DNA from 4 places in the Arthrobacter sp. UYCu723 genome. Region 2 is predicted to be linked to each of the others. Evidence: riboswitches for the same ligand, from Rfam matches in the RefSeq annotation. Region 2 holds a riboswitch; each other region holds the start of a gene.

Region 1 (7,300 bases), 2.8 Mb from region 2:
TTCTTTGGTGTGGTTGCAGGCTTCACAGGTTCCGGCGCCGTTGCTGTTGGTGGTGGGGCCGGCTTGATGCCAGGGGATGATGTGGTCCAGGTGGCGTATCGGGGCGTCGCAGTAGGGGGTGCGGCAGGTGTCGTCGCGGGCCTGGATGTAGCGGCGGAGTCCGGCGGGGAAGAGCCGGGCGCGGGAGTCCATCGCGATGAGGCCGCCGGTTGCCGGGGCGGTGTAGAGCCAGCGGAGCCAGATGTCCAATTCTTTGTCTCCGCCTGCTTCTGTGTCGCCGCCTGCGCTGTCCCCGCGTCGGCTGCCGTCCCGCGTGCCGTCACCGGCCGGGCCTCCGCCTGCGCCGTCCCGCGTGCCGCCGTCCCCGGCGGCCGCGTTTTGGGCACGTGTGTCGTTGAGCAGGTCGCGGGCCCAGCCGGCGGGGACGATGCCGTAGCCGGGGAGGCGGGCGGGTTCACTGTCGCCCTGGAACAGGGTCCGGTCGGTCATGATGAGCTGGATTTCGATGTGCGGCCGTATGGTTTTGTGAGACAGCTTGTTAGGAGCCCTTTCTCGCATGACCGATCGTAAGAAGTACACGCAGCAGTTCAAGGACGAAGCCGTTGAGCTGGTGATCTCCTCGGGCCGTCCGATCGCACAGGTGTGCCTCGATATAGGCGTCCTGGAAGGCACGCTGGGGAACTGGGTGCGCAAGTACCGGGAGGATCATCCGGAACGGTTCACCGCTGGCGAGGAGAAGGCGCCGGTGTCCTGGGAAGAGCACCAGAAGGCGCTGGCTGAGATTGCCAAGCTGAAGCAGGACGTCGATTTTTTGGGAAAAGTCAGCGCCTTCTTTGCAGCGAAGCAACGGTAGAGGATTTCTACGAGTTCATCGAAGCAGAGAAGGCGAACCACCCGATCGTCTGGTTGTGCCGGGCCCTGAAGGTCTCCCGGGCCTCGTTCTACCGGTGGCGCAGCCCCGAGGGCCCGTCTCCGCGGGCCCTCCGGCACCAGCGCCTGGTTGCCGAGGTGACTGACCTGTTCGAGCAGGAAAAGGGCCGTGCCGGCCGTGACCAGCTGACCCTGATGCTCAATGCCAAGGGCGTGCAGGTCGCCGCTCCGACGGTCGGGGCGATCATGCGCGAGCAGGGCCTGCGGGCCGTACGCACCAGGGCGTGGAAGCAGACCACCGTGCAGGACCCACAGGCGAAGACCGCGCACATCCGCAATCACATGCTCGACCAAAAGGGGAAGCGGGACTTCACCTCCTTGGTGCCCGGGACCCGGCTCTGCGGGGACATCACGTATCTGCGCACCGGCGAGGGCTGGCTCTACCTGGCCACCGTGATCGACCTGTGCACGGGCATGGTCATCGGCTGGGCCATGGCCGATCACATGCGCGCCAGGCTGTGTACCGACGCGCTGGGAATGGCCCGTGACCACGGGTACTTCGCCGGGGGAACAGTCGTTTTTCATTCAGATCGCGGCTCCCAATACACCTCTGACGAATTCCAGAAATGGTGTGGAGGGAACCGTGTTACCCAGTCCATGGGAGCCGTCGGGGTGTGCTGGGACAACGCTGTCGCCGAAAATTTCTTCTCGCATCTGAAGACCGAGATGTACCACCAGCACACCTTCGGCAGCAGGCTTGCCGCGAGGACCGCTGTCATGGAATACATCGAGGGCTGGTACAACCGCCGTCGGCCAAACCGAAGGGCCGGCGGCATCCCTCCGACAGCGGCCCTTGCTACCCATCAAACCTGCGACCCGGAAACCCTGGCCGCGTAACCCGAATCAACTACGAAACTGTCTCAAAAACTTGACGACCGCAATGCCGGTGATCCCGCCGGGGGTGCCGGTGGTCCGTTCGACGAGGCCGTCGGCCATGAGCTGGCCCCGGCCCCTGGGGTCCACGGCGGCGCGGAGCGTGTCAGCGTGGCGGCTCAGGGCGGTGTACGCGGCGACGCCCTCGGCGACGGGGAGCAGTGCGGTGAGGTAGGCCATGGTGTCGGGTGCGGGGCGGAGGCTGACGTGCCGTTCGGTGGCGGCGTGGCTGGCGCGTTGGGTGGTGGAGCGGGGGTCCAGCCGGTAGGCGGCGGTCCGGGCGGCGGCGATGATCTCCCGGTCCCCGGCGCCGGCGAAGGTGCCGGTGTCGGCGGCGAGCCGGGCGTCGACGTCGCAGCGGTCCGCCGCACTCAGGCAGGCGGTTTCCTTCACGAGGAGGGTGGCGCGCCATTCGTTGAGCTGGCCGGTGTGCAGGGCGGCGAGGGTGTGCGGCATCTCGGTGACGAGCGCTTTCGCCAGGCCCAGGAGCCGGCCGCCGCGGGCGGGGGATTCGCGCCGGGCCAGGGCGATCTGCGCCGCGACCCCGGCGCCGAGCTCTGCCGCCGGAACGCCCTGCGCGCGCTGGGTGCGGCGCTGGGACAGGTCGAAGGCGACCGCGATGCGGGCCTGCAGTGCGGCCGCGGCGGACTTCAGGTCCTCCAGCTGCCGGAGCTGGTCGATCAGCCCGGCACCGCCGTCGTCGTCGGAGGCGCGGGCGTGACAGGGGCGGACAGTACCGAGAAGGCGGGCGACATCCGTGACCGTAACGCCGCTTCCAGCGCCGCCATGTCCTCCCGGAACCACCACTTCGGGCTCCCGCTTGCCGTCCATGAACCCAGTCTTCCAGCGGGGTCAGACAAAAAGACCCGGCAGAATGAGCCGCGAGATAGGCCACCGAGAAACCGGCGCGGCGACCCCACAACAATGCGAAAGAATGGTCCCATGAGCGACGCCGGCGAGTTTATCGATTCCTCGCTGCAACGCGAAGGGTCCTGGCCCCGGGCGGACGAGTTGCAGGCACGCGTGGGCGGCGATCTGCGCTTCTATGGCGCCTCGGTCGGAGCGGTGCGCGGAACTGTCCGCGACGCGCTGCGCCGCCACCGCGAGTTGCTGCATGATGACATCACCGCGCTGAGCTCAGAACTTTGGTCCGTACCGGTTTTCGAGCGACGGCTGGCGGCCGTGGTCCTGCTGCAGTCCAAGGTCCGCATGCTGGACAACGCGGACCTGACCCGGATTGAAGGCTTCCTGAGAACCGCGCAATTGCGGGAGCTGGCCGATCCGCTCGCCGTCGACGTCGTCGGCCCACTGGTTTCGGGACTGGACCTGCTGGGCAGGGTGCGAGCGGACAGCGTGCTGGACCGCTGGGCCCGGGAACCTGACGTCTGGCTGCGCCGCGCCGCCCTGCTCTCGCCGCTCCGGGCGCTCCGGGCCGGCGGGGGAGACTGGCGCAAGTTTGTCGGCCATGCGAAGGCGGCGCTGGCCGTCTCACCGGGGCACGACGCGGACGCGGACGCCGATACCGACGCCGACCTCCTCCGGGAGGCAGTCGCCGTGGTGCTCGACGACGTCGCGAAACACCGGCCAGAGCTGGAATTCACGGCCACCGGGACGTGACGGAAGCGTCCCGCATCAGCTGTCGGACCGTCGCTCCACAACCGCGTAGGCCTTGCCATCCAGGAACTGCCAGTCCGTGACCACCATAAAGCCGAGTGCATCCACACGGTCGTTCAGGACATGGACGTCGAAACCGCCGTCGCGGGGCTCAGCGTCCCAGGTTGAGACGCGGACTTCCTGGCCTTCGAGGATCAGCAGCTCGGTGTTGACGTCAAAATCCTCCTGAGGCTGATCGCTCAGCTGGCAGATGGCGACAGAGTGGATGTTCATTTCGGGCCTCCGCTTCAGGGATCGCTGCTGGCATCATCCTATGCCTGAGCCCGGCGATGCCGAGGGAAAAAGCCCCGGGTGGACCCCGGCCCCGTTACCTCAATGTGACATTCCGTGATCATCCCGTTACCGTTGTTAGGTGCCTGTTGTCTCCGATACGGGCGCTCCCCAGCCGATTGCCTAACTCTGCCGCGGCCCGGGGTAACTCGCATCAACGTCCGGCAGAGACGGGGAAACCACTTTTTGACCAGCTGATATGCAGGTCTTGGGGTGAAGCCGCACGGCCCGCCACGCGGGCCCCGAGTGCGGCCGGGTGCCTCCCATCCGAATCCGACAGCTCACCTCGCAGGCATTGGGAGAGGCTACATTCATGACTTCAAGCAATACTTCCGCGCGCCATCGTGGCGCCACCACGAGCCCGCTTTCGGCAATTTCCTCCGCATTTGCGGGCAATGCAGGCACCATCGGCCGCCAGGCTGCCGTGATCGCCGCAGCGTCCGGTCTGGTACTCAGCAGCGCCATGGCCGCCAACGCGGCGCAGGCACCCGCCGAGCGCAACTCCGCACCGGCGTCGTCCGTTGACGTCAAGGATCAGGTCTCCGCTCCGGTCAACGCGGATTCCACTGTTCAGATCGCCTTCGAGCGTCCGGCCGTGGTCTCGACTCCGGCGCCCGTCGTCGAACAGCCCAAGCCGGCTGCAGCTGTCCCCGCCGCCGCCCCGGAGCTTGCCGCAGCCCCTAAGGCTACCGTGCAGGTCCAGGCAGCTGCCCCCGCCCCCGCCGCTGCCCCGGCGGCCGGCGGCGTCAGCGGCGCGCTGCTTTCGGCCGCCTACGGCCAGGTTGGAATCACGCAGGACTGCACCGCGATGGTTGAAAAGGCCCTCGGCGCAGCCGGCATTCCGGTAGGCGACATCGGCCCGGCGGCGTTCCTCAAGTACGGCAAGGTGGTGGCGACTCCGCAGCCGGGTGACATGATCGTCCAGTCCGGCCACGTTGCCATCTACGCCGGCAACGGACAGGCCGTCAGCGGTGGCATGAACGGTGTCAACGCAACCATGGCGCACCCGCTGTCGTGGCTCACCGCCACCGGCCCCGTGACGTTCGTCCGCGCCGGGGTCTGACGCAAGGCTAACGTGCAGGGTTTTACGCAGTAGGATAACGAGCCCAGCGGCTTAAGCGGCCGGTGATCAGTTGCCTTGGGGGCAGCGGATCACCGGCCTTCTGCGTGCCCGCCCGCGCTGCAAGACCGGCACCCGCGCTGCAGGCCCGGCACCCGCGCTGCAGGCCCGGCACCACGCCTAACCAGAGTTGCGCGGTGCGAACATGATGACCGCTACTCCAACCAGGCAGATCGCCGATCCCGCGATGTCCCAGCGGTCCGGCCGGAAGCCGTCGAAAACCATTCCCCAGGCCAGCGACCCTGCGACGAACACGCCTCCGTAGGCGGCCAGGATCCGGCCGAAGTGCGCGTCCGGCTGGAGCGTCGCGGCGAAACCGTAAATTCCCAATGCGAGCACCCCGAACCCGGCCCACCACCAGTCCTTGCCCTCCCGCACCGACTGCCACACCAGCCAGGCGCCGCCGATCTCCGCCGCGGCGGCCAGCACGAACAACAGGACGGTTTTTGCGATAGTCACCGACTCATCATCGCAGCGTGGTCAGGGATTCCGGGTTGTCGCAAGGCGCAGGCGCACCACGCGGTACACGACGCCGGCCGCGAACATCAGCACCCCCGCGATCACGGACTCCACCGGCAGGGTTGCCACCAGGACCACGCACGCGACGGCGCCGATGAGCTGCAGGGCCTTGGGGTACCGGCGGTTTTCGCCGCTCTGGGTGTAGGCGGAGACGTTGGCTACGAGGTAGTAGATGAGGACGCCGAAGGAAGAGAAGCCGATGGCTCCGCGCAGCTCGGCGACGCCGATGATGACGCAGATAACGGCCGCCAGGACCAGTTCGGCCCGGTGCGGGACTTTGAAGCGGGGGTGGACGGCGGCCAGCCACCGGGGCAGATCGGCCTCGCGGGCCATGGCCAGGCTGGTCCGGCCCAGTCCCGCGATCAGGGCCAGCAAGGCGCCCAGCGCTGCCAGTGCGGCACCCAACCGCACGATCGGCGATGCCCAGTGCCAGGAACCGGCGGCGACGGCGGCGGCAAGCGGGGCCGGCGTGCCGGCAATTCCGTCAGCGCCGAGGACCGCGAGGATGCTGACGGCGATGGCGGCATAAACCGCGACGGCGATCCCCAGCGCGATCACGATGGCGCGCGGGATTGTCCTGCGCGGGTTGATGACTTCCTCCCCCATCGTGGCAATGCGGGCATAGCCGGCGAAGGCGAAGAACAGCAGACCTGCCGACTGCAGGATTCCGTACCAGCCGTGGGTGAGGACGCCGCCGTCGAACAGCTTCGGGGGATCAGCCGCGCCGGGGATCCAGCAGGCGGCCACCACGATAGCCAGGACCAACAGCACAGCCACCACAATGAACCGGGTCAGGGCCGCCGTGCGCGTCACGCCCCGGTAATTCACGGCAACCAGCAACACGACGGCGGCGATCGCCACCGGCCGCTCCCACCCGGCCGGCGCGGCATAGGCGGCAAACGTCAGGGCCATGGCTGCGCTGCTGGCCGTCTTCCCGATAACGAAACCCCACCCGGCCAGGAACCCCGGCCAGGGGCCGAGCCGCTCCCGACCGTAGAGATATGTCCCGCCGGAGGTCGGGTATTCCGCCGCAAGCTGGGCCGAAGCCGTAGCGTTGCAGTACGCGACGATGGCGGCGAGCAGCAGGCCGATCAGGAGTCCGGACCCGGCCGTCTGGGCCGCGGGCGTGAAAGCGGCGAACACGCCCGCGCCGATCATCGACCCGAGGCCTATGACGACCGCATCGAAGGTGTTCAGCCTGCGGGCAAGACGGGGGTGGGAACTCAACGCTGGGGCCTTCCTGGAGGACGACGACGGCGGACCGCCCAGCGGGCCGCGCGTTCCAAATCTAGCGAGCACCGTGGCCTTTCGGCCTCAAGTAGTCGTGTAGCGAAGCAGCACGACGCCGTTGCTGAAGCCGCGGTTCTCGTCCAGGCGGAGCCGGGTGGTGCCGTCGGCGGGCCCGAACAGGGGCTTGCCGCGGCCAATCAGCACGGGGTGCACGTAGATTCTGTACTCATCGATCAGGCCAAGGCGCCGGAAGGTCGCGGCGAGGTCCGCCCCGCCGAGCGCCAGGTCACCGCCGGGCTGTGCCTTGAGCGCCGTTACCTCGTCGACGACGACGTCATGCACCACCGTGGTGTTCCAGCCCGCCGTTTCCAGGGTCCGGGAGTACACGATTTTCGGCATTTCGCGCCAGATGCTGGCGAATTCGCTCATCGGGCCGCTGTTTGCGGGGTCACTGTCCGCCGTCGGCCAGAAACCGGCCATCAGCTCGTGGGTGACCCGCCCGCTCAGGAACGCACCCATGGTGCGGAGCTCGTCGTTGACGTGGCGGTGTAGTTCGTCGTCGACCATATGCCAGCTGATGTCCCGGCCCGGCCCTTCCATGTACCCGTCCAAGGAAACCTGCATCATCAGGATGATTTTTCGCATTACGGACCTCCGTGTTCACCGACCCAGCGTACGCCGCTG
Region 2 (7,300 bases):
GGGCCCGGAGTCCGGAACGGCAGGGTCATTGTCTTCCAGGGCGGCCAGCCATTCGGCGTAGCTGTCCCCGATCTTCACCTGGCCGCTGCAGATCCCGCCGAGCAGCTCCACCACACCTGCCAATTGCGGGCCGAAGGTGTCGCGGACCTCCCCCGGTTGAGGGATACCCGACGAGACGACCTCGGAGCCGGTGAGCACGAGCCTGACCACCGGCTTGCCCAGAACAGGAACGGTGTCGTGCCCGGCCAGGGCGGCCAGGGCCAGGTGGGCCGGGTTAATTACGGTGCCGGCCTTGATCAACAGCTCTCCGGCGGCGGCTTCCTCCGCGGCCTTGCGGACGTGTTCACCGTTTCTCGGCTCGCCGGGCCTGGCAGCGCCGCTGGTGGTCAGGGCCGGCAGCCCGTCCTCGTCCGGGGAAATGATGCCGCTCTCGCTGCGGAGCACCGCTTTGGCTCCAGCCGGGATCAGGCCGCCGGTAACGATCGGGCTCGCCTGGTGCGGGGCCAGCCGCTGGCCGGGTTCCGCCAGAATCCACGGCCCGCTGCCGTTGACAGCCCAGCCGTCCATGGCGGAAGAGGCGTAGTGCGGAATATCCTGCAGCGCTTTGATGTCCTCCGCGAGGATACGCCGCAAGGCATTCCTGAGAGTCACCCGCGCGGCAGGTATGGGTGTGGCGCAGTCAAACGCGAGTTGCCTGGCCTCCTGCCAGGTGTGTGCCGCGTGCCGGTGCGGTTCCGGCGAGGCGCTCCCGGCGCGCTCTTCACCGCCCGCTGGGGCCTGGATACCGCCGGGCGCGGAGTCGTCCCCGGCAGCAGCACTGCCATGAGGAGGCGCAGGCGTCATGCCCCGGAGGCTTCGGTGGCCGCGTGGTCGGTGGCGAGCTTCCGGGCCACGCCGATGGCCGCCTGCATCGAGACTGCGTCCGTCGCCTGGCCGGAACCGGAGGCCAGCCCGGCGGCAAAGCCCGCGATGAAAGTAGTCAGCGGGGCGGCAGGACGCACCACCGAATGTGCGGCCACCCCGGCGAGGGCAAGGACTTCGTTGACGTCAATCTCAACATCCTCCAGCTCGAGGGCCTGGAGCAGGGCACGGCACCAATCTTCCAGAGTTTCATCCTGGCTCTTCACCGTTTGCCTCCAAAGTCGGGTTCAGTCGCGGAGCTCCGGACTCGTCCGGTCCATGGTCCGGACTCCGGCCGGATACCCCAAGTGCGGCGGCATCGTCCCAGGTGTCCACGTCATCCGTGGAACCGGAGGGCACGAGAATTCCCCGCACATCAAGACTAGCAAGAAGGGAGAACACCGAGGCGTCCGCCAGCCCGCCCCGCTGTGCGGCTTCCGCGACGGAGTGTTGTAGCGCGGCCGTGCCATAAAAGCCGGCGAGCGGTTGCTGGCGCCCGTCCGCGGAGACTGCCATGACGGCGTCGGCCTCCGGCCCGGCATCCAGGGCCTCGCGCAGCGCCGTGACAGCGGCATCCACCCGGGGCATGTCGCAGGCCAGCACGAGGGTCAGCGGAGGCGCACGGACGGTCCGGCCATCCCCCGAATGGTGGGCCGCCAGGGCGGCGAGTCCGGCGGCGATGGCGGCGGCCGGCCCAGCAAAAGGCGGCTCTTCCCGGCAGTTCAGCACCCCCGCAGGAAGCGATCCCGGGTCCGGTCCGACGACGACGATCACCCCGGCCCCCTGCGCGGCCTGCAGCGCGCGTTCGAGGAGGGTCCGGCCGCCGAGCACCAGGGCGGACTTGGGCGAGCCGCCCAACCGTGAGGACCGCCCTCCGGCGAGTATGACAGCATCGAATTCCACAGGGTCGAATTCCACAGCATCGAATTCCATTGGCCCAGCCTAGCGCGGTGCCACGCGGCCCCGGCCCGGGCCCGGGCCGCAACAGGGCCCGGCAGAAAGGTCAAGCAAACGAATCAGGCCGCGGATTCCGGCAGCAGGAACGGATCCCAGGCCGGCGCCGGCTTTTCCAGTTCCTTAATCTGCCAGGTGGTGCCCTTCGGCGGCCCCGGGACAAAGCCGAGCCTCCAGCCCATCTCGGCGGGGGTGTGGTCACCCTTGGCGTTGTTGCACCGCAGGCAGGCAGCCACGAGGTTTTCCCAGGAATCGGCACCGCCCCTGGACTTGGGCTGGATGTGATCAATGGTGTGGGCCGCTTTGCCGCAGTAAGCGCAGCGCTGTCCGTCCCGGCGAAGCACACCCCGGCGGCTGACCGCCGTCACGGTGTTGTACCGGGGCCGGATGTAGCGGTGGAGCAGGATCACCGACGGCCGGCCCAGGATGTCCTGGGGACCAACGACGGGATCGTCGCCTTCGGCCACCACACTGGCCTTTCCGGTAAGCACGAGAACGAGCGCCCGGCGGAAGGTGACTACCGCGAGCGGTTCATATCCAGCATTCAGAACGAGAGTGCGCATCCGCATACCTCTTCACGGCCGCACCCGCCAGGGGCACGAGGGCCGGCTGCCCTCTGCATGGTCGGGCTATGGATCGACACCACAAGAGTAAACACCCCAAGGCCGGATCACCGAATTTTTCTCCCGCAAAGGTGTGCGTGTCTGCCGGAGATGGCCGGGCAGACAGGTGAGGACCCCCGCCACAGGGGCGGGGGTCCTCTTCCTGTTGAAGACTTTCAGGCTGTTTTCAGCCAGAGGCGATTAAGCGCCGACGCGGATGAAGACCGGTCCGGAGCCGACGTTGACGCTGTTCAGTGCGGTGGTTCCGCCGTTCCAGCCGCCGTGGACAGCCATGCCGTTGCCGACGTAGACAGCGATGTGGGCCATGCCCACGCCACCGTTCTGGTAGTACGCCAGGTCGCCCGGACGAGCTTCGGCGGCGCCCACTGTGCGGCCCAGGGACAGGTAACCTGCCGGCCAGCCGTGGTAGTTGACGCCCGCCGCAGCCAGGGCGTTCGTGACCAGTGCGGTGCAGTCCTGCGCAACTCCGAGCTGGGCGTAGGCGGCGGCAGCGATGGAAGCACCGGCGCCGCTGGCAACGGAGAGTCCCTGCGTCGAGGCCGAGGCGCCGGCGGTCCCGGCCTGGGAGTCCTGGACGTTGACGACGGGCTTTGCGGCCTCGACGACGGGAGCAGGTGAGGTGGAAACGGCCGGCTTCTCGTAGGAGATTGCAATGGTGGATGCCGCCGAGATCGTTGCCGGGGTGCCCGACTGGACTTCGAGGGCCGAAGCGGAGGTGGATTCGCGCTGAACGTTGGTCTCGGCAGCGTTGGCTGCGATTCCGCTGGTCAGGACAAGCCCGGAAGCGGCAGCGACGACTGCGGCCTGGCGGCCCATGGTGCCGGCGTTGTCGCCGACGGCCTTGGCAATGACAGCAAGCGAGCTGGTCTTGGTGACCTCGGCGCGGTGCCGTGCAGTATTTGCACGAGTAGTCATTAAGTTCTCTCTTTCGTGATCCTTGGACCGCACTTTTCAGGCGCGGACAGAGGACGCTCCGGCATCTTGGGGGTACGCCGGATCGCCCCGAATGGGTTACTTAGCGAAGGGTGTACTGCGAAGACGCGCCAAAAGCGGGAACTGCTTGCAGGTGCTTGGCCTGCGGGCCGGACTCAGCAGAGATTGAGTCGGCGGGGTGAGATCCATTCCGGGCGCCGGCAAGGGCAGCACGGGACGTGGATTTCAGCGGGCTCGAATGAGCCGCGCAAGCGCGGTGACGCGCAGCATTGTGGCGTGAAGACACGAAAGTAGCCTCTCCCAATGCCTGCGAGGTGAGCTGTCGGATTCGGATGGGAGTCACCCGGCCGCGCTGCTTCCTGGGAAGCTTTGCGACTTAACCCCAAGGTCTTCTTGCGAAGACCAAAATTGGTTCCCCCGCCCCTGCCAGACGATGTAATGCGAACGGACCTTGAGCGGTGGCAGAGCTAGGCAATCCACTCAAGAGCGCCAACTTCGGAGAAGTTGGCGTACTTCATACGGTACAGCAGTTGGGATTCAATGTCACATTCAGATCACGGCGTGTCATAAGAATGCGAGAGTCATCCATCGGCTTTTAGAGCCAGCCAGTGGGGTCCACGACGTCGCCGTTGACCATCACTTCGAAGTGCAGGTGGCACCCGGTGGAGGCGCCGGTTGTCCCGCTCATGGCCACAAGATCGCCGCGTGAGACCGTCTGGCCAACACGGACGCTGGCTGAGGACAGATGGTTGTAGGTGGTCTCCAGACCGTTGCCGTGATCGATCACCACGCGGTTGCCGCCGCCGAAGGGATGCCAGCCGGTGAACGTGACGGTGCCGCTGGCGGCCGCGTGGACCGCCGTTCCGCACTGCGCGGCGTAGTCCTGGCCGCGGTGGAACTCGCCGGAACCGCCGGTGATGGGACTGACGCGGTAGCCGAAGGGCGAGGCGGAAACCATCTGGTCCAGCGGTGCGCCCAGGCTGCCGGAAGAAGCGGCGCGCGTGATGCTGCCCGCGGACTGTGCGCTCAGCAACTGCTTCAGCTTGCCGTCGGGATCGCCCTTGGTGGTCACGGCAGTCCGGCTGAAGTCGATCTTGGCGGCGGAGGCGGCCGTCACATTCGGCTGCGCCGCCGCGGAGACCGAGCCCGACGAGGCGTCGGTAGCCATGACCGGGCCGGTGGCGGGGACGGCGACCGTCAGGACCAGACCCGTAGCAGCCAGGGCAATGCCGGCCTTCTGCCCCACACCACTGGCGGCGGCAAATTCCGTTACCTGGCGGAACGGGCTCCGGCGGCCGCGGCGTTCGTCGCGGTGCGCGTCACGCGGGCGGTCTGCCATAACGGCGACGGCCGGTCGCGGCTCCGGAGCGGGGCCGGTCGCACGACGGCGGCCCCGCGAGGTCTGGGTGGTCAAGAACGGTTCCTCTCTGGATAGCCTGCGAAGTTAGCTGTCGGATTCGGGTCAGAGAGATCAAAGACCCGGTCCGCCGTGAACAAGCATCCAGGCACAGGGGAATCCAAAAAGTCCCTCGGTGGAGTGTGCTTGCCGCTGGCGGACTTCACCCCAAGGCTGCTTGAAAACAGCCGGAAGTGGTTCCCCCGCCTCTGCCATAAGGTGACTCTGCGACTGATCCGCTGGCAGAGTTCGGCTTCGGATCAGGTAACGCTTTGGTATCGGTACTGGTGACTAACTATAGGCGATTAAGCCGCCCAGTAATAATCCCGTTATCTCTGCTGTGCACAACTCATGGGTCATCCCACGAGTTGTGGTTCCGGACGGTTAGCCGACGGTAACAAAGACGTGGGCGGCAACCTCGGGAGGCAGCTCGAGGGCGCCTTCGATGTCCGGAACGCGGACCGAGATGTACTCGCCGACGCGTTCCAGGGACACAAGGGCGCCGGGACGGATGCCTCCCTCGTCGAGCTGGACGAGCAGTTCCGGTTCCACCTGGATGGGCTCGGCAAGCCGGTTCACCGTGATCCGGGAATCGGCCCCGTAGCCGGCCATCGCTTCCAGCAGACTCACGACTCCGTCGGAGTAGGGCTGGGAGGGCACGCCGCCGAGCTCCGCGAGCCCGGGGATCGGATTTCCATAAGGAGAGACAGTGGGATGGTTGAGCATCTCGAAGATCCGCCGTTCCACCCGCTCGCTCATGACATGCTCCCAGCGGCAGGCTTCCTCGTGGACGTAGGCCCAGTCGAGGCCGATCACGTCGGCCAGCAGCCGCTCGGCCAGGCGGTGCTTGCGCATGACCCCGATGGCGCGTTTCCGGCCGGTTTCAGTCAACTCAAGGTGCCGGTCACCCGAAACAACCACCAGGCCGTCGCGTTCCATGCGGCCGATGGTCTGCGAGACGGTGGGGCCGGAGTGGCGCAGCCGTTCGGCGATGCGGGCGCGGAGGGCGACGATGTTCTCTTCTTCAAGTTCCAGAATGGTCCGCAGATACATCTCGGTTGTATCGATCAGATCCGTCATTCAGCTCAGCTCCTCGAGCGCCGTCCTTGCGTCATTCCCACCGTACCGCGTGCCGGTTGTAGGCAGCGTGCCCTGGCGGGAACGGCCGTACGTTCGCAGGACAGCTTAGCCTATTTTGAATTACTCCGGATAATCCCCCGGCCGCTTCAGCAGGAGCCGGGGGCTCGCGGCTTTGTCTCAATGACCGGACTATGACGGACTCTTTTCCCGCCCGCCCGGGGCAGTCAGGCAGAATGACAAGGAGGCTTCGTTGCAGCCACCCTGCCGGGCCACCTCCCAAGCAAGGGTTGTACCAGCCGCCAAGCGTTTACCAGCCGAAAATGGAGCCACTGTGAGCGACACCAGCATCACGATTCCCGCAAACCTCCTGCCCAAGGACGGCCGGTTCGGCGCCGGCCCCTCCAAGGTCCGCCCGGAACAGATGGAAGCCCTTGCCGCCTCGGCAACCCTGCTGGGAACGTCCCACCGCCAGGCGCCGGTCAAGAACCTCGTGGGCTCGGTCCGGAAGGGACTGAGCGAGTTCTTCCGCGCTCCCGATGGCTACGAGGTCATTCTGGGCGTCGGCGGTTCCACGGCGTTCTGGGACATTGCGAGCTTCGGCCTGGTGGAGACCAAGGCTCAGCACCTCTCGTTCGGCGAGTTTGGCTCGAAGTTTGCCTCGGCCACCAACAAGGCGCCGTTCCTGGCCGAATCATCCATCATCAAGTCCGAGCCTGGCACCCGTCCGGCCGCCCGCGCTGAGGCCGGCGTCGACGTCTATGCGTGGCCCCAGAACGAGACCTCAACCGGCGTGGCCGCGCCGGTCCAGCGCGTGGCCGGCGCCGATCAGGGTTCGCTCGTGCTGGTTGACGCCACGTCCGCGGCCGGCGGCCTCGACGTCGACGTGTCCGAGGCGGACGTTTACTATTTCGCCCCGCAGAAGAACTTCGCGTCCGACGGCGGTCTGTGGCTCGGCCTGTTCTCCCCCGCCGCACTGGAGCGGGCGGCACGGATCAAGGCCAGCGACCGCTGGATCCCGGATTTCCTGGACCTCCAGACGGCGATCGACAACTCCCGGTTGAACCAGACCTACAACACCCCGGCGCTGGCCACCCTGGTCACCCTGGACGCCCAGGTGCAGTGGCTCAACGCCAACGGCGGGCTGGACTTCGCCGCAGGCCGGACCGCGGACTCCGCCGGGCGGATCTACCGCTGGGCCGAAGCCTCCGACTACGCCACCCCCTTTGTCGCCAAGGCCGAGGACCGCTCCAACGTCATCGCGACGATCGACTTCGACGACGCGATCGACGCCGCGGCGATCGCCAAGGTGCTCCGCGCCAACGGCATCGTGGACACCGAGCCCTACCGCAAGCTGGGCCGCAACCAGCTCCGCATCGCGACCTTCGTGGCGATCGAGCCGGACGATGTGTCGGCG
Region 3 (7,300 bases), 150 kb from region 2:
CTCAGCCTTCGAGACCCAGGTGTTGGTGGTCTCGTCGAAGACCGCGTCGGTGTATTCGATCATTTCCCATGCCGTCTCCGGGATCCCGGCGATAGCCCGTTTGACGGCCGGGTCCATGCGCACGGTCACCGAGACCTCGGCCCCGCCGGCCAGCGCGGCGGAAACCGCTGCATGGCCATAGAAGGCCGAATCGAACCGGCAGAGCACCCGCCCGCGACTCTGCCCTCCGGTCTGGAGGCCTTTGAGCGTGGACAGGGCATCGGTGATCAGGCGTTTGGCTCCGCGGGCCGAGTTCGCCGCGCCCTTGCGCAGCCGCTGGGCCGCGATTACCGGGGCGGTGTCTTTGGTGGAGACCGTGGCCAGCAGGGCGTTCAGGCCGCGGACCCCGGAGTACCCGTAGCCGGAACCCTGCTTGGCGTAGCCGTGGACCTCGATGATCGTGTCGTCAACATCGACGAACACGAAGTCCTCCGCCCCGGGGCTCCCGAGCAGCGGGGCCCGGGTCCCCAGGCCGGCCAGGAAACGGGAGGCGACAGCGTCCAGTTGGCGCACGTGCCCGAACGTGAAGGACCGCAGGAACGAGCCCAGGGTCGAGGGCGCGTAGCAGGCGGTGAAGAGCCGCTTCATCCCGCCGTGGCGCAACAGGGTCATGTCATCAATCGAGTCTGCCCCGGCGACCATCCCGGCGACCAGGGAAGCGACTTTCAGCCCGGCGTTCGCGCCCTTATCCGTCGGCACCGTCAGCCAGTCCTGGGCGAGCTCGTGCAGCCCGGCGTCCCGGGCCAGCGTCATGACCGGCAGCAGCCCGGCAGCCGACACGAGATTGGGCTCGTCAAAGGAAACCGACACCGCGGATGGTTTGTGGGAAACTTGCATCTACGAGATGGCCTCTTTTCGGTGAAAAATGAGTTCTAGACAAACTTCATTTTCCTTGAAAAGGCGGCCATTCTCGGTTTAAAACGCCGACGTAGCCCCAATCAACATCGGTGGATCAAGGCTAAGGCACGGCGGAAAGTCGCTGAAGCGTCCCGCCAACGCAAAAGCGCCCGCCCCTGCAACAGGAACGGACGCTTTGCGTGAGCTAGAGACTAGATCGAGTATTCCGGAGCAGCCCAGACAACAACCTCGGGGTGCTCGTAGAAGCGGTACCCCTGGCCGCGCACCGTGCGCACGGTGTTGGCGAGCCGGCCGAGCTTGGAGCGCAGGCGGCGGATGTGGACGTCGATGGTGCGCTCATTCGGCACTTCTTCGGCGTTCCGCCACAGTCCTTCGAGCAGCTCGTCGCGGCCCACGGTGCGGGTGCCGTTCTCCACGAGGTAGTTCAGGAGCTCGAATTCCTTGAACGTGAGGTTCAGGGAATCGCCGTCGAGGTGGACCTCGCGGCGGGCAAGGTCGATGAGAACACCGGAAGGGCGCGGGTCCTGCGGCTGCTGGAGGCGTGCGGTCTCGGCACGCTGCCGGGCGCCGACGGTGGGGTCGCCGAAGGTGGAGCGGACGACGTCGAGCGCGGAACCCGGGGCGCTGGCCGGCGCAACGGCGACGGCGGCGTAGCTCTCCGCACCCGCGACCAGTGACTGGGCGTAGGCCCGGATCTCCTGGGCGAGCTTGGCGATGGACGTGCCGGCAGCCGCGGCGGTCTCCTCGTCGATGCCCATGTAGAGCACGAAGCCGCGGGCGACGTTGTCGGCCGGGACGGGGCGGACCGCGTTGCCGTTAGCCGGACCAATGACAGGAGTGGGCGCCGTGGCCGGGGCGGCCGGAACGGCGCGGAGCTGGCCGTAGGAATCGGGGTTGTAGCCCTGTGCTGCATAACCAGGGGCCGGGAAGCTGTTGCTGGGACCGGCGGGGGCGAAGGACGGGCGGCCGCCGCCACCAAAACCCTGGCGGATACCCGAGGCCTGGCCGGCCTTGCCGGCGTTACGGACGGAGATGTGGACGTATCCGGATGCAACTGACATGAATGCTTACCTCAATGTGAATGGCCGTCATCGCGGCTCGAATGCTACTTTTCCCCGCAATGAAACTGGGGAGGGGCGCCCGACGCTGGGCTGGGGCGAATGCCTAGAAACTCTTGGGGTGTAAAAGTTAGGCGTACATTCGACAACAGCGCATCGCGGTATCAGCGGGTGGGCTGATCCAGGAAGCTGCGGCTGCAGGTGCTGTTGAGTTCTTGTTCACAATTGAAGTGTGCAACGTAACAATGCCAACTTGCAAGTAACAAAGGGATTCGGGTTCCACATAGTGAGACGAAACGCGGGATTGTAGTGCAGATCACAATTCTGCCGCGCCGATAAAATAACAGATGTTTTCCTGACTGACTGGTCGGTCGTGGCGTTTAGCCGAATATTGTTCGCCTCGGATGGCTGTTTGCCAAGAATCCTTCATGGGAGGGCAGTCTGGCGGAAGCTTCGCCTACTTATCATTCAATGTCCACCGTCCCACAGAGTGGTCACACCGTCAGGCCCGAATTGTCCGGCGGCGGAACGCCTTCAAAGTTCCGCCGCCCATGCCGGCCGTTCCGTCAGAGACGGTTCCAAAAGCCCGCGACGGACCACCGCGGCGGCTGCCAGCTCGCTAGGCTGGGATTCACAGGTGCAGCACAGGATCCCCAAAGCCACGCCTAACCGGCAGAACGGAGAGTTGTCCCATGGCCTCCTCGCACTCTATGACCAACAACCTTCCGCAGCTCACCCACCCGGACGGCTCCCCCATCCGAGCTCTCGTCGTGGATGACGAACCCAGCCTCTCCGAGCTCATGAGCATGGGCCTGCGGATGGCAGGCTGGTCCGTCGCTGTCGCGGCAGACGGCCCCGAAGCGGTCAAACTCGCCAAGGAGTTCCGCCCAGATGTGTTGGTGCTCGATGTCATGATCCCCGGGTTCGACGGCGTCGAACTGCTCGGCAGGATCCGCGCCTTCGCTCCGGTTGTGCCTGCCCTGTTTCTCACCGCGAAGGACGACGTCCAGGACCGGATCACCGGCCTCGCCGCCGGCGGGGACGACTATGTCACCAAGCCCTTCAGCATGGAGGAAGTCCTGCTGCGCCTGCACCGGCTCGTGCAGCGCTCCGGCGTGGCCGCCATGGACTCAGCGGAGCTCGTGGTCGGTGACCTCGTACTCAATGTCGATACCCGTGAAGTCACCCGGGCCGGCGAGGAACTGCACCTCACCGCGACGCAGTTCGAGTTGCTGCGCTACCTCATGGAGAACCCCAAACGGGTCATCAGCAAGGCGCAGATCCTGGACCGGGTGTGGGACTACGACTTCGGCGGACAAGCCAACATCGTCGAACTGTACATCTCCTACCTCCGCAAAAAGATCGATGCCAGCCGCGCTCCCATGATCCACACCGTGCGCGGCGCCGGCTACGTCCTGAAGCCGGCGGATTGATCCGTGCGCGCTCTCCCCGGTGAGACCCCTGCCCCCCGGCGAAAGTGGCGCGACCCCTCCACCTGGCATCTGCGCACCCGGCTGGTCCTCGTCACCATGGCGCTGCTTGTGGCCATCTGCGGCGCCGTAGGACTTTTCAGCTACGCCTCCATGGACGTCTTCCTCACCAAGCAACTCGACACGCAGCTGGATGAGGCGTCCCACCGCGCCAGCGTGTTCGGACGGCCCTCGCCCGGCGACTCCGGCGGACGCACCGATCCGCTGGAGGCCCGAGGCCAGGGCATCGGTACGCTCAACGCGCGGATCCTGGGTGGCGCCGTCAGCAGGGCCGGCTTCCTCGCCGGGGACGCCACCCGGAAGAGCCTCTCCCCCGATGACGACCACGTCCTCCTCGGACTCACGCCCAACGGCGTCCCGGTTGACCGTACGCTCTCGGCCGGCGGCTACCGGCTCACTGCCGGGCGGACCCCCTATGGAGACGTGATCGTCACCGGGCTGCCGCTGGCGGAAAAGCAGAACACCCTGGCTTCGCTCGTGTGGACCATGGTGGTGGTGTCTGCCGGCGGCCTCATCGTCATCGGTCTCGCCGGCACGGCACTGATCCGCCGGACCATGAAGCCGCTCGAACAGCTGTCCGAGGTGGCTACCAAGGTCTCCCGACTCCCCCTCGACGCCGGCGAGGTGGCACTCGCAGTCCGGGTGCCGGCGTCGGCCGCCCATCGTGGCACGGAAGTGGGCGGCGTGGGATACGCGCTGAACCAGATGCTGGACAATGTCTCCAACGCGCTCGAGGCGCGGCAGCTCAGCGAAATGAGGGTGCGCCAGTTCGTGGCCGATGCCTCGCATGAGCTGCGGACCCCGCTAACCGCTATCCGCGGCTACACCGAGCTGATGCGGATGACCGAGCAATTCACGCCGGACGGTGAGAAGTCCCTCGCACGGGTGCAGAGCCAGTCCGAACGGATGACCACCTTGGTTGAGGATCTGCTGCTGCTGGCCCGCCTGGACGAGGGCCAGCCCCTCAAGCTCAGCGAGGTGGACCTCACCCAGCTGGCGATCTAGATCGTCAGTGACGAGAAGGTCATGGCCCCGGATCACGTCTGGCAACTGGAACTCCCCGAAGAGCCGGTGGTGGTCCGCGGCGACTCCGCCCAGCTGCATCAGGTGCTGGCCAACCTGCTGTCCAATGCGCGCAAGCACACCGGGGCCGGGACGACGGTGGTGACCGGAGTGATGCGTTCAGCCGATGGAAGCGCCGTGGTCACGGTGACCGACAACGGGGACGGGATCCCCCCTCAGTTCATGAATAAGGTCTTTTCACGCTTTGCCCGCGCGGACGCCGCGCGGAAGAATCCGGCAGCTACGACGGCGCCAACCTCCCGTTCGGCGATTTCCCGCAGCCCCTGGGCCCCCGCCCCGGCAACGACGGCAACCACTGCCGAGGGGACCAGCGGGCTTGGCTTGTCGATCGTGCAGGCGATTGTCGCGGCCCACGGCGGCACCGTCGAGGTCACCTCCCGGCCAGGCCGGACGGAGTTCGCCGTTCGCCTGCCCACGAGCCCGCCCGTGACCTAGCCGCGGTCGCGTCCGTCCACCGCCGTTCGACGGTTACGTGCCGGCTAGACGTTACTGCGCGTCGAGTGGGCACGCAGGCGGCGCAACGGCACCGACGGCCAGGCGGAAGAGCACAAGGCGACACTCCGCTGTCGTGATGTCCGTTACCAAAATGTGACTCTCGGATGGAACTCCTGTACGGTTTTTAGAGTGCGGCCACCACTGGCGCCGTATATCCGGATGGACGCCAAACTCTGCCGCTTCCCGGATTCGCTGGACCAGGCAGAGGCGGGGGACCCAGAGTTCCCGGGCATTCTGCATCTATGCACCCTTGGGGTGAAGCCGACACGTGAAGCACCGTGCGGCCGGATTTCTCATCCGAACCCGACAGCTAACTCCGCAGGCGTTTGAGAGGCATCATGACTGAATTCAAAGTACAAACGCGCCCCGACAGCGCTGCAGGCAAGTCCCGCTCCACGCATTCACGCCACCGCGCCGAGTCAGCCAAGCCGGCCTCGGCCCTGTCCCGGTTTGCCGCGGGCATCGGTTCCACTGGCCGCCGCGCCGCCGTCGTTGCCACCGCCTGCGCGGTCCTCGTCGGAGTTGGCGCTGCCGGTCAGGCCGCCGAGACGGCCAACGGTCCCTCCGCCGCCGGCAGCTCCAAGGCGTCGGCCACCGTTGCCGACCCGCTGACGCCCCTGAACTTCGAACGGGTCCGCGTCGACGCCCAGACCTCTGTGCCCCCCGGCGCCAGCGTCGAGGCCCAGTCCGCGGAGGTGAAGCCCGCTGAAGCACCTGCACCTGCCGCGGCTCCGGCACCTGTACCTGTCGCGGCTCCGGCACCTGCCCCCGCACCTGTCGCGGCACCCGCACCGGCCCCCGAAGCGGCGACTCCCGTCGCCGTTGACGATCCCGCCGCGGCGCAGGCCTACGCCGCATCGCAACTGGAATCCTACGGCTGGGGGCCCGGCGAAATGCAGAGCCTGATGAAGCTCTGGACCAAGGAGTCCGAGTGGAAGACCACGGCCACGAATCCGAGCAGCGGCGCCTACGGTGTGGTCCAGTCCCTGCCGGCCGAAAAAATGGCGAGCTCCGGCGCTGACTACCTGACCAACTACCGGACCCAGATCAACTGGGGTCTCAATTACGTCAAGGAACGCTACGGCTCCCCCAGCGGCGCCCTGAACTTCCATTACGCGCACAACTGGTACTAAGCCAGCCGGCAGTTTCCCGGACGAACCTGCTTCAGCAAGAATGCCCCGAATCCCTGCGGTTCGGGGCATTCTTTCGTGCTGAGTGCTGTCAGTGGACGGAGGCGGGACGGACGTGCGCTGGTGCGTCTAGCCGTTGGGCCGGTTGGGGATGTACTGCACCGCCCATTTGTTGCCGTCGGGATCGGCAAAATGGACGAAGTGGCCCCAGTCCTGGACATCGACATCGCTGACGTCCACGCCGTTATCCTTGAGCTGCTTGTGCGCGGCCTGGATGTCGCTGACCACGAGCTGCAGGCTGGGAGCGGTGCCTGGCGGCGCCTCGTTGAGGCCCTCGCCGATGGCGATCGAGCAGCCGGAGCCCGGCGGGGTCAGCTGGACGAAGCGGATGCCGTCCGTGGGCCGCTCGTCGTAGTCGGCGTTGAAGCCGACTTTGTTGACGTAGAAATCCTTGGCGCGGTCCACATCGGACACGGGGACAAACACGAGTTCAAGTTTCCAGTCCATGGCCCACACGCTAGCGCGGGTTGCGGGATTCCGGAAGGGAACGCGTGCCGGTCCCGGCAATAGCCGGGTCCTCGGCGCCGGGTCCTCGACGCGGCTGCCTGGCTGTACTAGCCCGCGATGCCGTAGAGGCGGTCGCCGGCGTCGCCCAGGCCGGGCACTATGTAGGACTTCTCGTTGAGCTTCTCGTCGATCGAGGCGAGGACGATCGTCACGTTGGCGTCCGCGAGCTCCTCCTCCAGCCTGGCCAAGCCTTCGGGGGCGGCGAGCAGGCAGATACAGGTGACGTCGGAGGCGCCGCGCTTGAAGAGGAACTTGATGGCCTCGCGCAGGGTGCCGCCCGTGGCCAGCATGGGGTCCAGGACAAAGATCTGGCGGTCCGTGAGGTCCTCGGGGAGGCGCTCGGCGTAGGTGATGATGTCCAGGGTCTCCTCGTCCCGGGCCATGCCCAGGAAGCCGACCTCGGCGGTGGGGACCAGCTTGGTCATGCCCTCGAGCATGCCGAGCCCGGCACGGAGGATCGGGACCACCAGCGGAGTGGGCTTGGTGAAGGCGGTGCCGATGGTGGTGCTGACCGGGGTCTCGATGGTCACGGGCTCGGTGCGGACCTCACGGGTGGCCTCATACGCCAGGAGCGTGACGA
Region 4 (7,300 bases), on a different contig from region 2:
TGGACGGTCGCTCGAACACTGGGACACAGCACGCCAGCCCGCCCACAGGGCTGTGACTGTCCGGAATTGGCGAAGCTCCCGTCAAATAGCGGTTGACAGGAGCTTCGCGACAATTATGCACAGAGAACCCTGAGGGTTGCCTGAGAAAAGAAGGCTTCACCGGCCTCCACGGCGGACCCCTGTATCAGCAGTACGAGCGGACCGAAGACGCTCGCTTCGAACGCATCGCCGGCATGGGCCGCGAGATCGAGGACCTTCGTCACCGGAAAGTGACGACGGCCCACTCCACGCCGATCAGCCGCTGCCGCCGCCCTCATTTGCCCCTGCCTGCCCGCACTGGCGGCGGGTCCAGGGCTGGCATTCTTTCCAGGATCCTGCTGACCGGAGCGCTGGCCGGGACGCTCCTGAGCGCCTGTTCCCCCGTGGTGGATGTGACAGCGGCGAAGGACGCCGCGAACCCCGCGTGCGCCCCCATGATGGTGGCCCTCCCCGATGCAATCGGCGATGCAGCCCTGCGGAAGACCAACAGCCAGGCCACCGCAGCCTGGGGTGACCCGTCCCAGGTGATCCTGCGCTGCGGCGTGAACGTTCCCGGACCGACAACGGACCGCTGCGTCACCGTGAACGGCATCGACTGGGTCATCAAGGAAGGCGACCCGGTATGGACGCTGACTACCTTTGGACGCAATCCCGCCACGGAAATCCTGATGGACCCGGACAAGATCAATTCCGCCAATGTTCTGGCTGACCTTTCCGGCCCGGCCGCAAAGATCCCGGCCATACGGAATTGCGTGGGCCAGGAAGATCTTCAGAACCTGCCCGCCAGCCAAGCAGGCTGAACCGGCAAATCCAGAGCTGCTGCACTCCGGTGCGCCGGGCAGCAACTCTGCGGGGGTCTGGGTGCTCGGCGCGATCATGTCGGGGTTGGCCCTCAAGACCCCAACGGTTATTCCACACCTGGCTGCCGCCCGCGAACACGGACGCACCCGCCACCGGATCCGCGGTCCTGGGCCGGGGTGCTGTTGAAAATGCGTATCCACGGCTTCGTCCAGATCGCCATGCCGCTGCTTCCAGATGCATGGGGGCCTGGACCCCGGCATTGATCACGGTCGGCGTAGCCTCCGTCCTGCATGGGCGTTGGTCGCCCTGGCTCAGAGCGACCACAAGCGCACTTCGGGCACCCACATGGGCTACATGGTTCTCGCCCTCGGTGCAGTCTGCACAGCAGAGACGCACGGGAAACGGCGGTAACCTGAGCAGCGACGCAGATGGAAAGCCATGGCCTGATCACGGGGTCCTATTCCTGCTGGCAGGTGGCCCGCACAGCCGGGCCGGTACCTATGACATGGGGTTTTTTCGGCGGCCTGGCCGCCCGGGCGCAAGGCACGGGCTCGCATCGGCCGGCCTCACCGGACTGCAGGCGGGGTAACCGGCAAGCTGATATCAACAGACGTCCATCCACGCCCATACGTTTTAGAGATGCGAACCGGGTACGGACGCGTGTCCTCACATGACGGGCCTCTCAGTGACACTGAGACGTCACTGAACCAGCAGCAGGTACCGTCCGCCCCGGACGTGAGCGAGTCCTCCAACGTGGTGTCCGGAACAGCGTGCCCGGGCGTCCGATATATCTGCATACGGCGAGCTTAAAGAAAACCGGGAAGGACCAGGCCGTTTCGGCCGAAGTCTGCATCCCATCGAGCAGCTTGACGGCACCGGCAGTGAACGCGTTTCCCGGCTGAAGCCTGCCGAGGGGCGGGTCGGCTGACTCAAGGAGCCGGTACGGCAACCTTTGGTGCCTCCAGATCCGACCGCCTGGCCACCCAGAAGCCTCCCGTCGGCAGCACAGAATCTACAAGAACAATGGCCAGAGCCCGGCCGGTCCACTCATTTTTGCGCCACAGGAACAAGGCCAAAAGAACATAAGCGACGAACAGCGCACCGTGCACCGTGCACCGGCCCCAAAATCTGAACTCCGCCCGCCTCTCCCGTCGTATACTTCACGATCGTTGCCGGAATGAGCAGCAGCCATGACACGGCTTCAGCCACGGCCAACACCCGGAATACACGCAGAAAGTCCATGGACCGAAGTTAGCAGCCTGGGCTGGAAGGATGCTGGACAAGAGCCCCATCGTCCAGCAACATAACCGGCACAGCGCCTCGCCGGGGTCCGCCGCGGCCGGCCCACGGCCCCGCCGGCCGAAGGATCCGTATCTTGTCTCCGACCCTCACCCCCTGGGACTTGGCGACGTCCGGGTTGACAACCACCTTGACCGGGCTGCCGCCCTTATCCGGCTCGGTAAACGCAAACACACAATCGGAGGCTTCCAGTCCGCGGCCATCCGGGCTTGCCTCCTGCGCACAGCTTTCCTGAACCACGCGCTGGATCTTACCGGCCTCAAAGGTCGCCCCGGCCCTCTCCCCGTAAGCCCGGAGCGCCGTTGATAACGGATTTGTAACTTAAGCCGAAGCTTCGCTACAGTTGGATCAACACATACCCCCAACAGGTATGGACGTGACCGCTTCGCCAAACCCCGCCGGCGGTCCGTGAACCTGATCTTTCTCAGGCGGGGGCGGAGGACCCACTTTTGGTGCGTAATGATGCACCTGGGGGTGAAGCCGTCCCTGTGACTGCGCATCTGATCGCGGTCCTGCGGGGGCGGCCGGACAGTCCACTCGTCCGAATCCGACAGCTAACTTCGCCGGCGCCGAGAGGACCACTATCTTGCCTTTCCAGCCAAAACACGGCCGTCGCCGTGCCCATCCGGCAGCTGCCTCACCAGGCCGCCGTCCGTTTTTCCAGGAACCAACGTTCCGGCTCCGCGGCCAGCAGTTCGGGGTGGCAGCCGCCGTCACGGGAATGATTGCCCTCACTGCTCTGTCGGCGGCGCAGGCTGACTCCGGCAGCCGCGCTGCGGCTCAGGACCGGCCAGCGGCCGTGGCAGCCCCGGCCCCGGAAGCTGCGGTTACGGCAGCAGCTGACACTGTTCTCACCTTTGACCGCCCGGAGGTGACCTCCCAGCCGGCGCCTGCGCCCGCTGCGCCGGCACAGCCCGCGGGGGCGGTCAAGGCACCCGAGGCTGTGCCCACGCCCGCACCGGCAACCCCATCCACAGGGTTGCGTGCCCCACTCGCGTCGATTAACGTCAGTTCCCCCTTCGGCTTCAGGATCAGCCCGATCACCGGCGCCGTGGGGGAGATGCACACCGGGATCGATCTGACCGGGGCGTGCACGACGGCGGTCTTCGCCGCCGGTTCGGGCACCGTCACCGAGGCCGGCTGGAGCCCGTACGGTGGCGGCAACCGGATCGTCGTCGATCACGGCAACGGCCTGAAGACCACCTACAACCACCTGGCCAGCATCGGCGTTTCCCTCGGACAGGCCGTGGCTCAGGACCAGCAGATCGCAGGGGTAGGCACAACCGGTGCCTCCACCGGCTGCCACCTTCACTTCGAGGTCATGGTCAACGGCCAGACCGTCGACCCATCTGCCTTCATCTGAGGCCCGGCCCGGCGGGCCCCTCTTAGATGGCTGAGCTGACTGCTTTGTGCTGACTGCTTGCGGGCATGAGCGGTTGCCCGCGTGACGACGATGAAGCGGTACAGTTGCGGGGGCGCCCTCGCCCTGTTTTTGACTTTCCTGATGGACCTGCGCTCACTGCCAGTCAGGGTTCCAGACCCGGGCGGATAACGCACGAAGGCCGTCTGCGGGCGCCCACATATCGAGCCGGACAAAGGACTATACAGTGCAAATCCCGATGGCAGCCGCAGGCCTTTACGCCCTGGCCACGACGCCGGCCCCGGGTCCCGGGAAGGAAGGGCTGAGGCCAGGGCTGGACGCGGATCAGGTAACTCCCGGATTCCTGGGTTTCGCGATGACGGCGTTCATGGTCATCGCAGTTGTCCTGCTCATGGTTTCCATGACCAGACGAATCCGGCGCGTGCGTTACCGGGCGCAGTTTGAGCAAGGAAGCGAACCCGTTTCGGCAGGAACGGACGACAACGCCCCCAGCCAGCCTGGGATCAACAGACCCGAGGTGACCAACGGAACCGGACCGGGCGACGAAAGCCCCGGACGGGACTGAGGCCGCGGCTCCCGCGGCAGGCCGTGTCGTCCAGGTCCCCGGTTGGGTGGTTCCCGCTCAGCACCTGGCCGTGAAGGCCATGGCGGACATAGCCCCGGCCGTGGGACACTGAGGGGCGATTTCCTTCGCCCCTATTGTGCTTGGGAGCCGCCGCGTGGATTTTATTAGTGAAGCGGTGCTCCATGTGGCCGGGCAGTGGTGGATCTATCCGCTTCTATTTGTCTTTTTCTTTATAGATGGTTTCGCGATGGTCGTTCCCAGCGAGACCCTCATCGTTGCGTTGGCCGCTTTCTCCCGGCAAAGCGGCGAACCCAACCTGTGGGTGCTTGGACTCACCGCCTTGCTCGGAGCAAGGCCGGGGACAACATGGCGTATATGCTTGGCCGGAAAATCGGTCTGGAGCGTTGGGGTTGGATGCGTACCCCGAAGGTCCGGAAAGTGTTCAGCTGGGCCCGGTCTGAGCTGGAAAAGCGCGGAGCCGTGCTGATCTTTACCGCCCGTTACATCCCTTGGGGGCGCGTTGCGGTGAATTACGTGGCCGGAACGACAGCGTTCCCGCGCCGCCGTTCTATTCTCCTGGACGCCCTCGCGTGCCTCACTTGGGTTGTGTATTCAGTCGGAATCGGTGTTCTTGCCAGTTCCTTTCCCTGGCTTCACCGCAATCCTCTCTTAAGTGCCGGCCTTGCCGTGGCGTTCGCCATTGTACTTGGCATCATCATCGACCATCTCATGCGGTGGTGGCATAAACGCCTCGGCGGCCATGATACGAAGACCAGCATCGAAAAGGCTCTCAAGAGCTGACTCCGCGGCCGTATGTTTTGCCGACGTACCGGGGCACCACGGCCGCCGAATCCCCAGGTTAAGCCTCAGTGGTGTTCGCAGCTGCCCCGTCTTTGCACGACGCAGGGCAGCTGAACGCTTCCCGTCGTCCGTCAGGACCGTGGCGCGTTAAGCAGCACGTTCACCCGCAGTTTCCTCGAATATGCGTCCGACTTTTCCAGCCTTGGCTATGTTCTTTGCCGTAGCGAGAATCAGGACAGGGCAGCCAGCATGAGGTCTGCGCCCAGAATCAGGGTGCACACCACGATGGTCAGTGTCCGTCCCCGCCGGGTGCGGGACTCTACCCTTAACGGGAAGAGCAGCTGCCGGCCCAGGGTGTAGGCCGTGATGGAGCCCACGAAGACCAGCCCAGGAATGCCCGGTGGCGCTGCCAGCGCGATGGCCAGCGTTCCGAGGCCGGTCAGTAGTGACAGAAACGCTTCGTAGAGCTGGACAGGGTGCCTGAGCCGTCCTACCCGCCGGTCCGAGGACCATAGCCCCCATCGCGAGGCGGTGGGGCGCCCGTAACAGCACCCGCCTAAAGAAACATCCGGGCCGTCCCAGGGCCAGGCCGAAGAAGAGCCCGACCGCTGTAGCGTCCAGAATTCGGCCCGTCGGCAAACCGAAGATCAGTGACCCGGCGACGATGGTGGACAGCGCGCCTGCCAGGAATCCCTGGATGCACGCACCGGTTTTGAAGAAGCTGCTCAGTCGCTGACGGTTCAGGGCAAGGCACCAGAGCCGGGCACACACCCCGCCCACGGCGTTGGCCAGTATGGTCAGCCAGACCGGGCCGTAAGGGTCAATGCCCTGCCTGGTCAGGAACAGGGCCTGAAGGAGGACGGCCAGGACCGCGCCCAGACCCACCAGCACAGGCCAGGACCAGGCGTGGACGCCCGGTCCTTGGGCGAGGGCATGAAACCGGGTGTGGACCGTCGTGCGCTGCGACGGGCGTCCCGGAAGAGCTATCGCGGGGCGCTGAGGGTCTCTGCCGGTCCGCGCCACCGGGGTTGCGGTGACATCCCATAGCCCGCCGGTGATTCCGGATACGCGGGACGTGACGGCGATCCGCCCGGTCCCGGGCGTGACCGAGTCTACGTCTTCATAGACTTCGAAGTACTCCGCGGGTTCCCCGGCGACTTCGCCGGACCGGGTACCGGAGAATCGTACAGAGAGCTCCTGCGGTCCTTCCCAGGCGGCGGTGTCGAGCCAATACGTGGCGGCCAGTCCCTGCGGTTCAAGGGGATCGAAGAGCCGGGGACCGTTGTCTGTTTCTGTATTGGGCGAGTGTTCGCTCGTTGCCTGCTTCGCTGTGACATGCCGGCGTGTGCCCGGACGTGCCGGGTGGTGCGTGGCCGGGGAGTGCCCGGCTCTCTTCGGTGCTGGCCTGCGCCGTTTCTTACTCATCGTGAATATGTCCTTCAGTGATGCGAATGGTCGGGAGCCGGCTTTCAGAGCGTCGCCCAAACGCAAGTTGACTCCACCGCAGGCGCGAGCCCGGACCGATGCTGGGCCTCTCTTGTGACCGTTCAACCGGGGACGGGCAAAGTCCTCGCGATGGCTGCAGGACACCGTTTTCCTGCCACGGGACGGTAAGTATGGCGGTCCCCGGGTTTTGTGGTGACCTCGGCCGGTGTCGAGCCGGTACGTGACGGCCAGCCCCTGCGGATCAAACGGGTCAAAGAGCCGGGGACCGCGATCTGTTTCTGTGGTGAGTGGGTGACGGTCAGCGCGGCGGCGTACCGGCGTGCGCCGGACGTGCCGGGACGTGCCGGGTTGTGCGTGGCAGGGGAGGGCCCGGGCCTTTTCGGTGCCGGCTTTCGCCGTTTCTTAGTCGTCACGGTGTTCCTTTGGTGCGGCCTCCGTCGTATTTTTTTCGACAGGACGCGGGATTTGGTGGGGTGTCTCAGACGTCACAGTCCGTCCGAGGGACACCGCCTGATCGTGGGTCAGCAGGTCCAGTAGTGCCGGCAGCCCGGAAAATTCGGCGACGGATGCCGCGCAACCGGCGCAATCGCCCAGGTGTCTTTCGAACTCGCGCCGCTCGGAGGGACTCAGGGCGCCCAGCACGTATGCCCCGGTCCACTCCCGGTACCCGTCTCCTCCGGTAGGGCTCATCTTCCTATTCCTCTCCTGAATGACCTTTGCTAGGCCAGCCACGGAGACGCTCTGGACTTCCGACGCATGCCCGGAAGGCCCTGCCCTCTGGGTTTCCGGTCCCTGACCGCTATCCCGGTGCCACGGCCCCTGTAATGAGGGATTTGAGGATGCTCTGGTCGGCCAGGCCCAGGATCCGCGCCGCGACTCTGCCTTCCCTGTCCAGAACGAGTGTGGAGGGGACGGCCTGGGGTGGAACGTACTGGGACATGGCCAGCAGGATGCCCCCGTCCTTGTCG

The links. A riboswitch is a leader RNA that binds a small molecule or an ion and turns the genes downstream of it on or off. The one in region 2 is predicted to bind cyclic di-AMP.
Region 1: linked by a shared signal. The riboswitch ahead of ACVWZ8_RS17290 (hypothetical protein) and the one ahead of ACVWZ8_RS03835 (NlpC/P60 family protein) in region 2 are both predicted to bind cyclic di-AMP.
Region 3: linked by a shared signal. The riboswitch ahead of ACVWZ8_RS04545 (aggregation-promoting factor C-terminal-like domain-containing protein) and the one ahead of ACVWZ8_RS03835 (NlpC/P60 family protein) in region 2 are both predicted to bind cyclic di-AMP.
Region 4: linked by a shared signal. The riboswitch ahead of ACVWZ8_RS24230 (M23 family metallopeptidase) and the one ahead of ACVWZ8_RS03835 (NlpC/P60 family protein) in region 2 are both predicted to bind cyclic di-AMP.

What each region holds. Positions count from the first base shown of each region.
Region 1 is NZ_JBSSBW010000001.1:3,686,249-3,693,548, forward strand. It holds partial or broken gene ACVWZ8_RS17265 (HNH endonuclease) at 1-507, opposite strand, end outside; one part of gene ACVWZ8_RS17270 (IS3 family transposase) at 557-803, shown strand; one part of gene ACVWZ8_RS17270 (IS3 family transposase) at 803-1,767, shown strand; partial or broken gene ACVWZ8_RS17275 (DUF222 domain-containing protein) at 1,810-2,634, opposite strand; gene ACVWZ8_RS17280 (DNA alkylation repair protein) at 2,746-3,420, shown strand; gene ACVWZ8_RS17285 (hypothetical protein) at 3,436-3,690, opposite strand; cyclic di-AMP (ydaO/yuaA leader) riboswitch at 3,858-4,056, shown strand; gene ACVWZ8_RS17290 (hypothetical protein) at 4,061-4,810, shown strand; gene ACVWZ8_RS17295 (YnfA family protein) at 4,988-5,326, opposite strand; gene ACVWZ8_RS17300 (APC family permease) at 5,348-6,613, opposite strand; gene ACVWZ8_RS17305 (dihydrofolate reductase family protein) at 6,701-7,261, opposite strand.
Region 2 is NZ_JBSSBW010000001.1:860,794-868,093, forward strand. It holds gene ACVWZ8_RS03815 (molybdopterin-binding protein) at 1-843, opposite strand, end outside; gene ACVWZ8_RS03820 (DUF6457 domain-containing protein) at 840-1,127, opposite strand; gene mobA (molybdenum cofactor guanylyltransferase) at 1,111-1,833, opposite strand; gene ACVWZ8_RS03830 (HNH endonuclease) at 1,917-2,417, opposite strand; gene ACVWZ8_RS03835 (NlpC/P60 family protein) at 2,658-3,392, opposite strand; cyclic di-AMP (ydaO/yuaA leader) riboswitch at 3,701-3,870, opposite strand; gene ACVWZ8_RS03840 (M23 family metallopeptidase) at 4,006-4,824, opposite strand; cyclic di-AMP (ydaO/yuaA leader) riboswitch at 4,829-5,041, opposite strand; gene ACVWZ8_RS03845 (metal-dependent transcriptional regulator) at 5,191-5,886, opposite strand; gene serC (phosphoserine transaminase) at 6,218-7,300, shown strand, end outside.
Region 3 is NZ_JBSSBW010000001.1:1,013,341-1,020,640, forward strand. It holds gene ACVWZ8_RS04525 (IS1380 family transposase) at 1-876, opposite strand, end outside; gene ACVWZ8_RS04530 (winged helix-turn-helix domain-containing protein) at 1,089-1,958, opposite strand; gene ACVWZ8_RS04535 (response regulator transcription factor) at 2,648-3,388, shown strand; partial or broken gene ACVWZ8_RS04540 (HAMP domain-containing sensor histidine kinase) at 3,485-4,963, shown strand; cyclic di-AMP (ydaO/yuaA leader) riboswitch at 5,204-5,363, shown strand; gene ACVWZ8_RS04545 (aggregation-promoting factor C-terminal-like domain-containing protein) at 5,362-6,156, shown strand; gene ACVWZ8_RS04550 (VOC family protein) at 6,283-6,660, opposite strand; gene upp (uracil phosphoribosyltransferase) at 6,768-7,300, opposite strand, start outside.
Region 4 is NZ_JBSSBW010000004.1:82,559-89,858, forward strand. It holds gene ACVWZ8_RS24215 (DUF3515 domain-containing protein) at 234-839, shown strand; gene ACVWZ8_RS24220 (DUF3817 domain-containing protein) at 1,770-1,949, opposite strand; gene ACVWZ8_RS24225 (DUF3817 domain-containing protein) at 1,888-2,082, opposite strand; cyclic di-AMP (ydaO/yuaA leader) riboswitch at 2,543-2,720, shown strand; gene ACVWZ8_RS24230 (M23 family metallopeptidase) at 2,726-3,502, shown strand; gene ACVWZ8_RS24235 (hypothetical protein) at 3,747-4,085, shown strand; partial or broken gene ACVWZ8_RS24240 (DedA family protein) at 4,240-4,850, shown strand; partial or broken gene ACVWZ8_RS24245 (hypothetical protein) at 5,117-5,419, opposite strand; partial or broken gene ACVWZ8_RS24250 (prolipoprotein diacylglyceryl transferase family protein) at 5,445-6,311, opposite strand; gene ACVWZ8_RS24255 (zf-HC2 domain-containing protein) at 6,735-7,022, opposite strand; gene ACVWZ8_RS24260 (TlpA family protein disulfide reductase) at 7,132-7,300, opposite strand, start outside.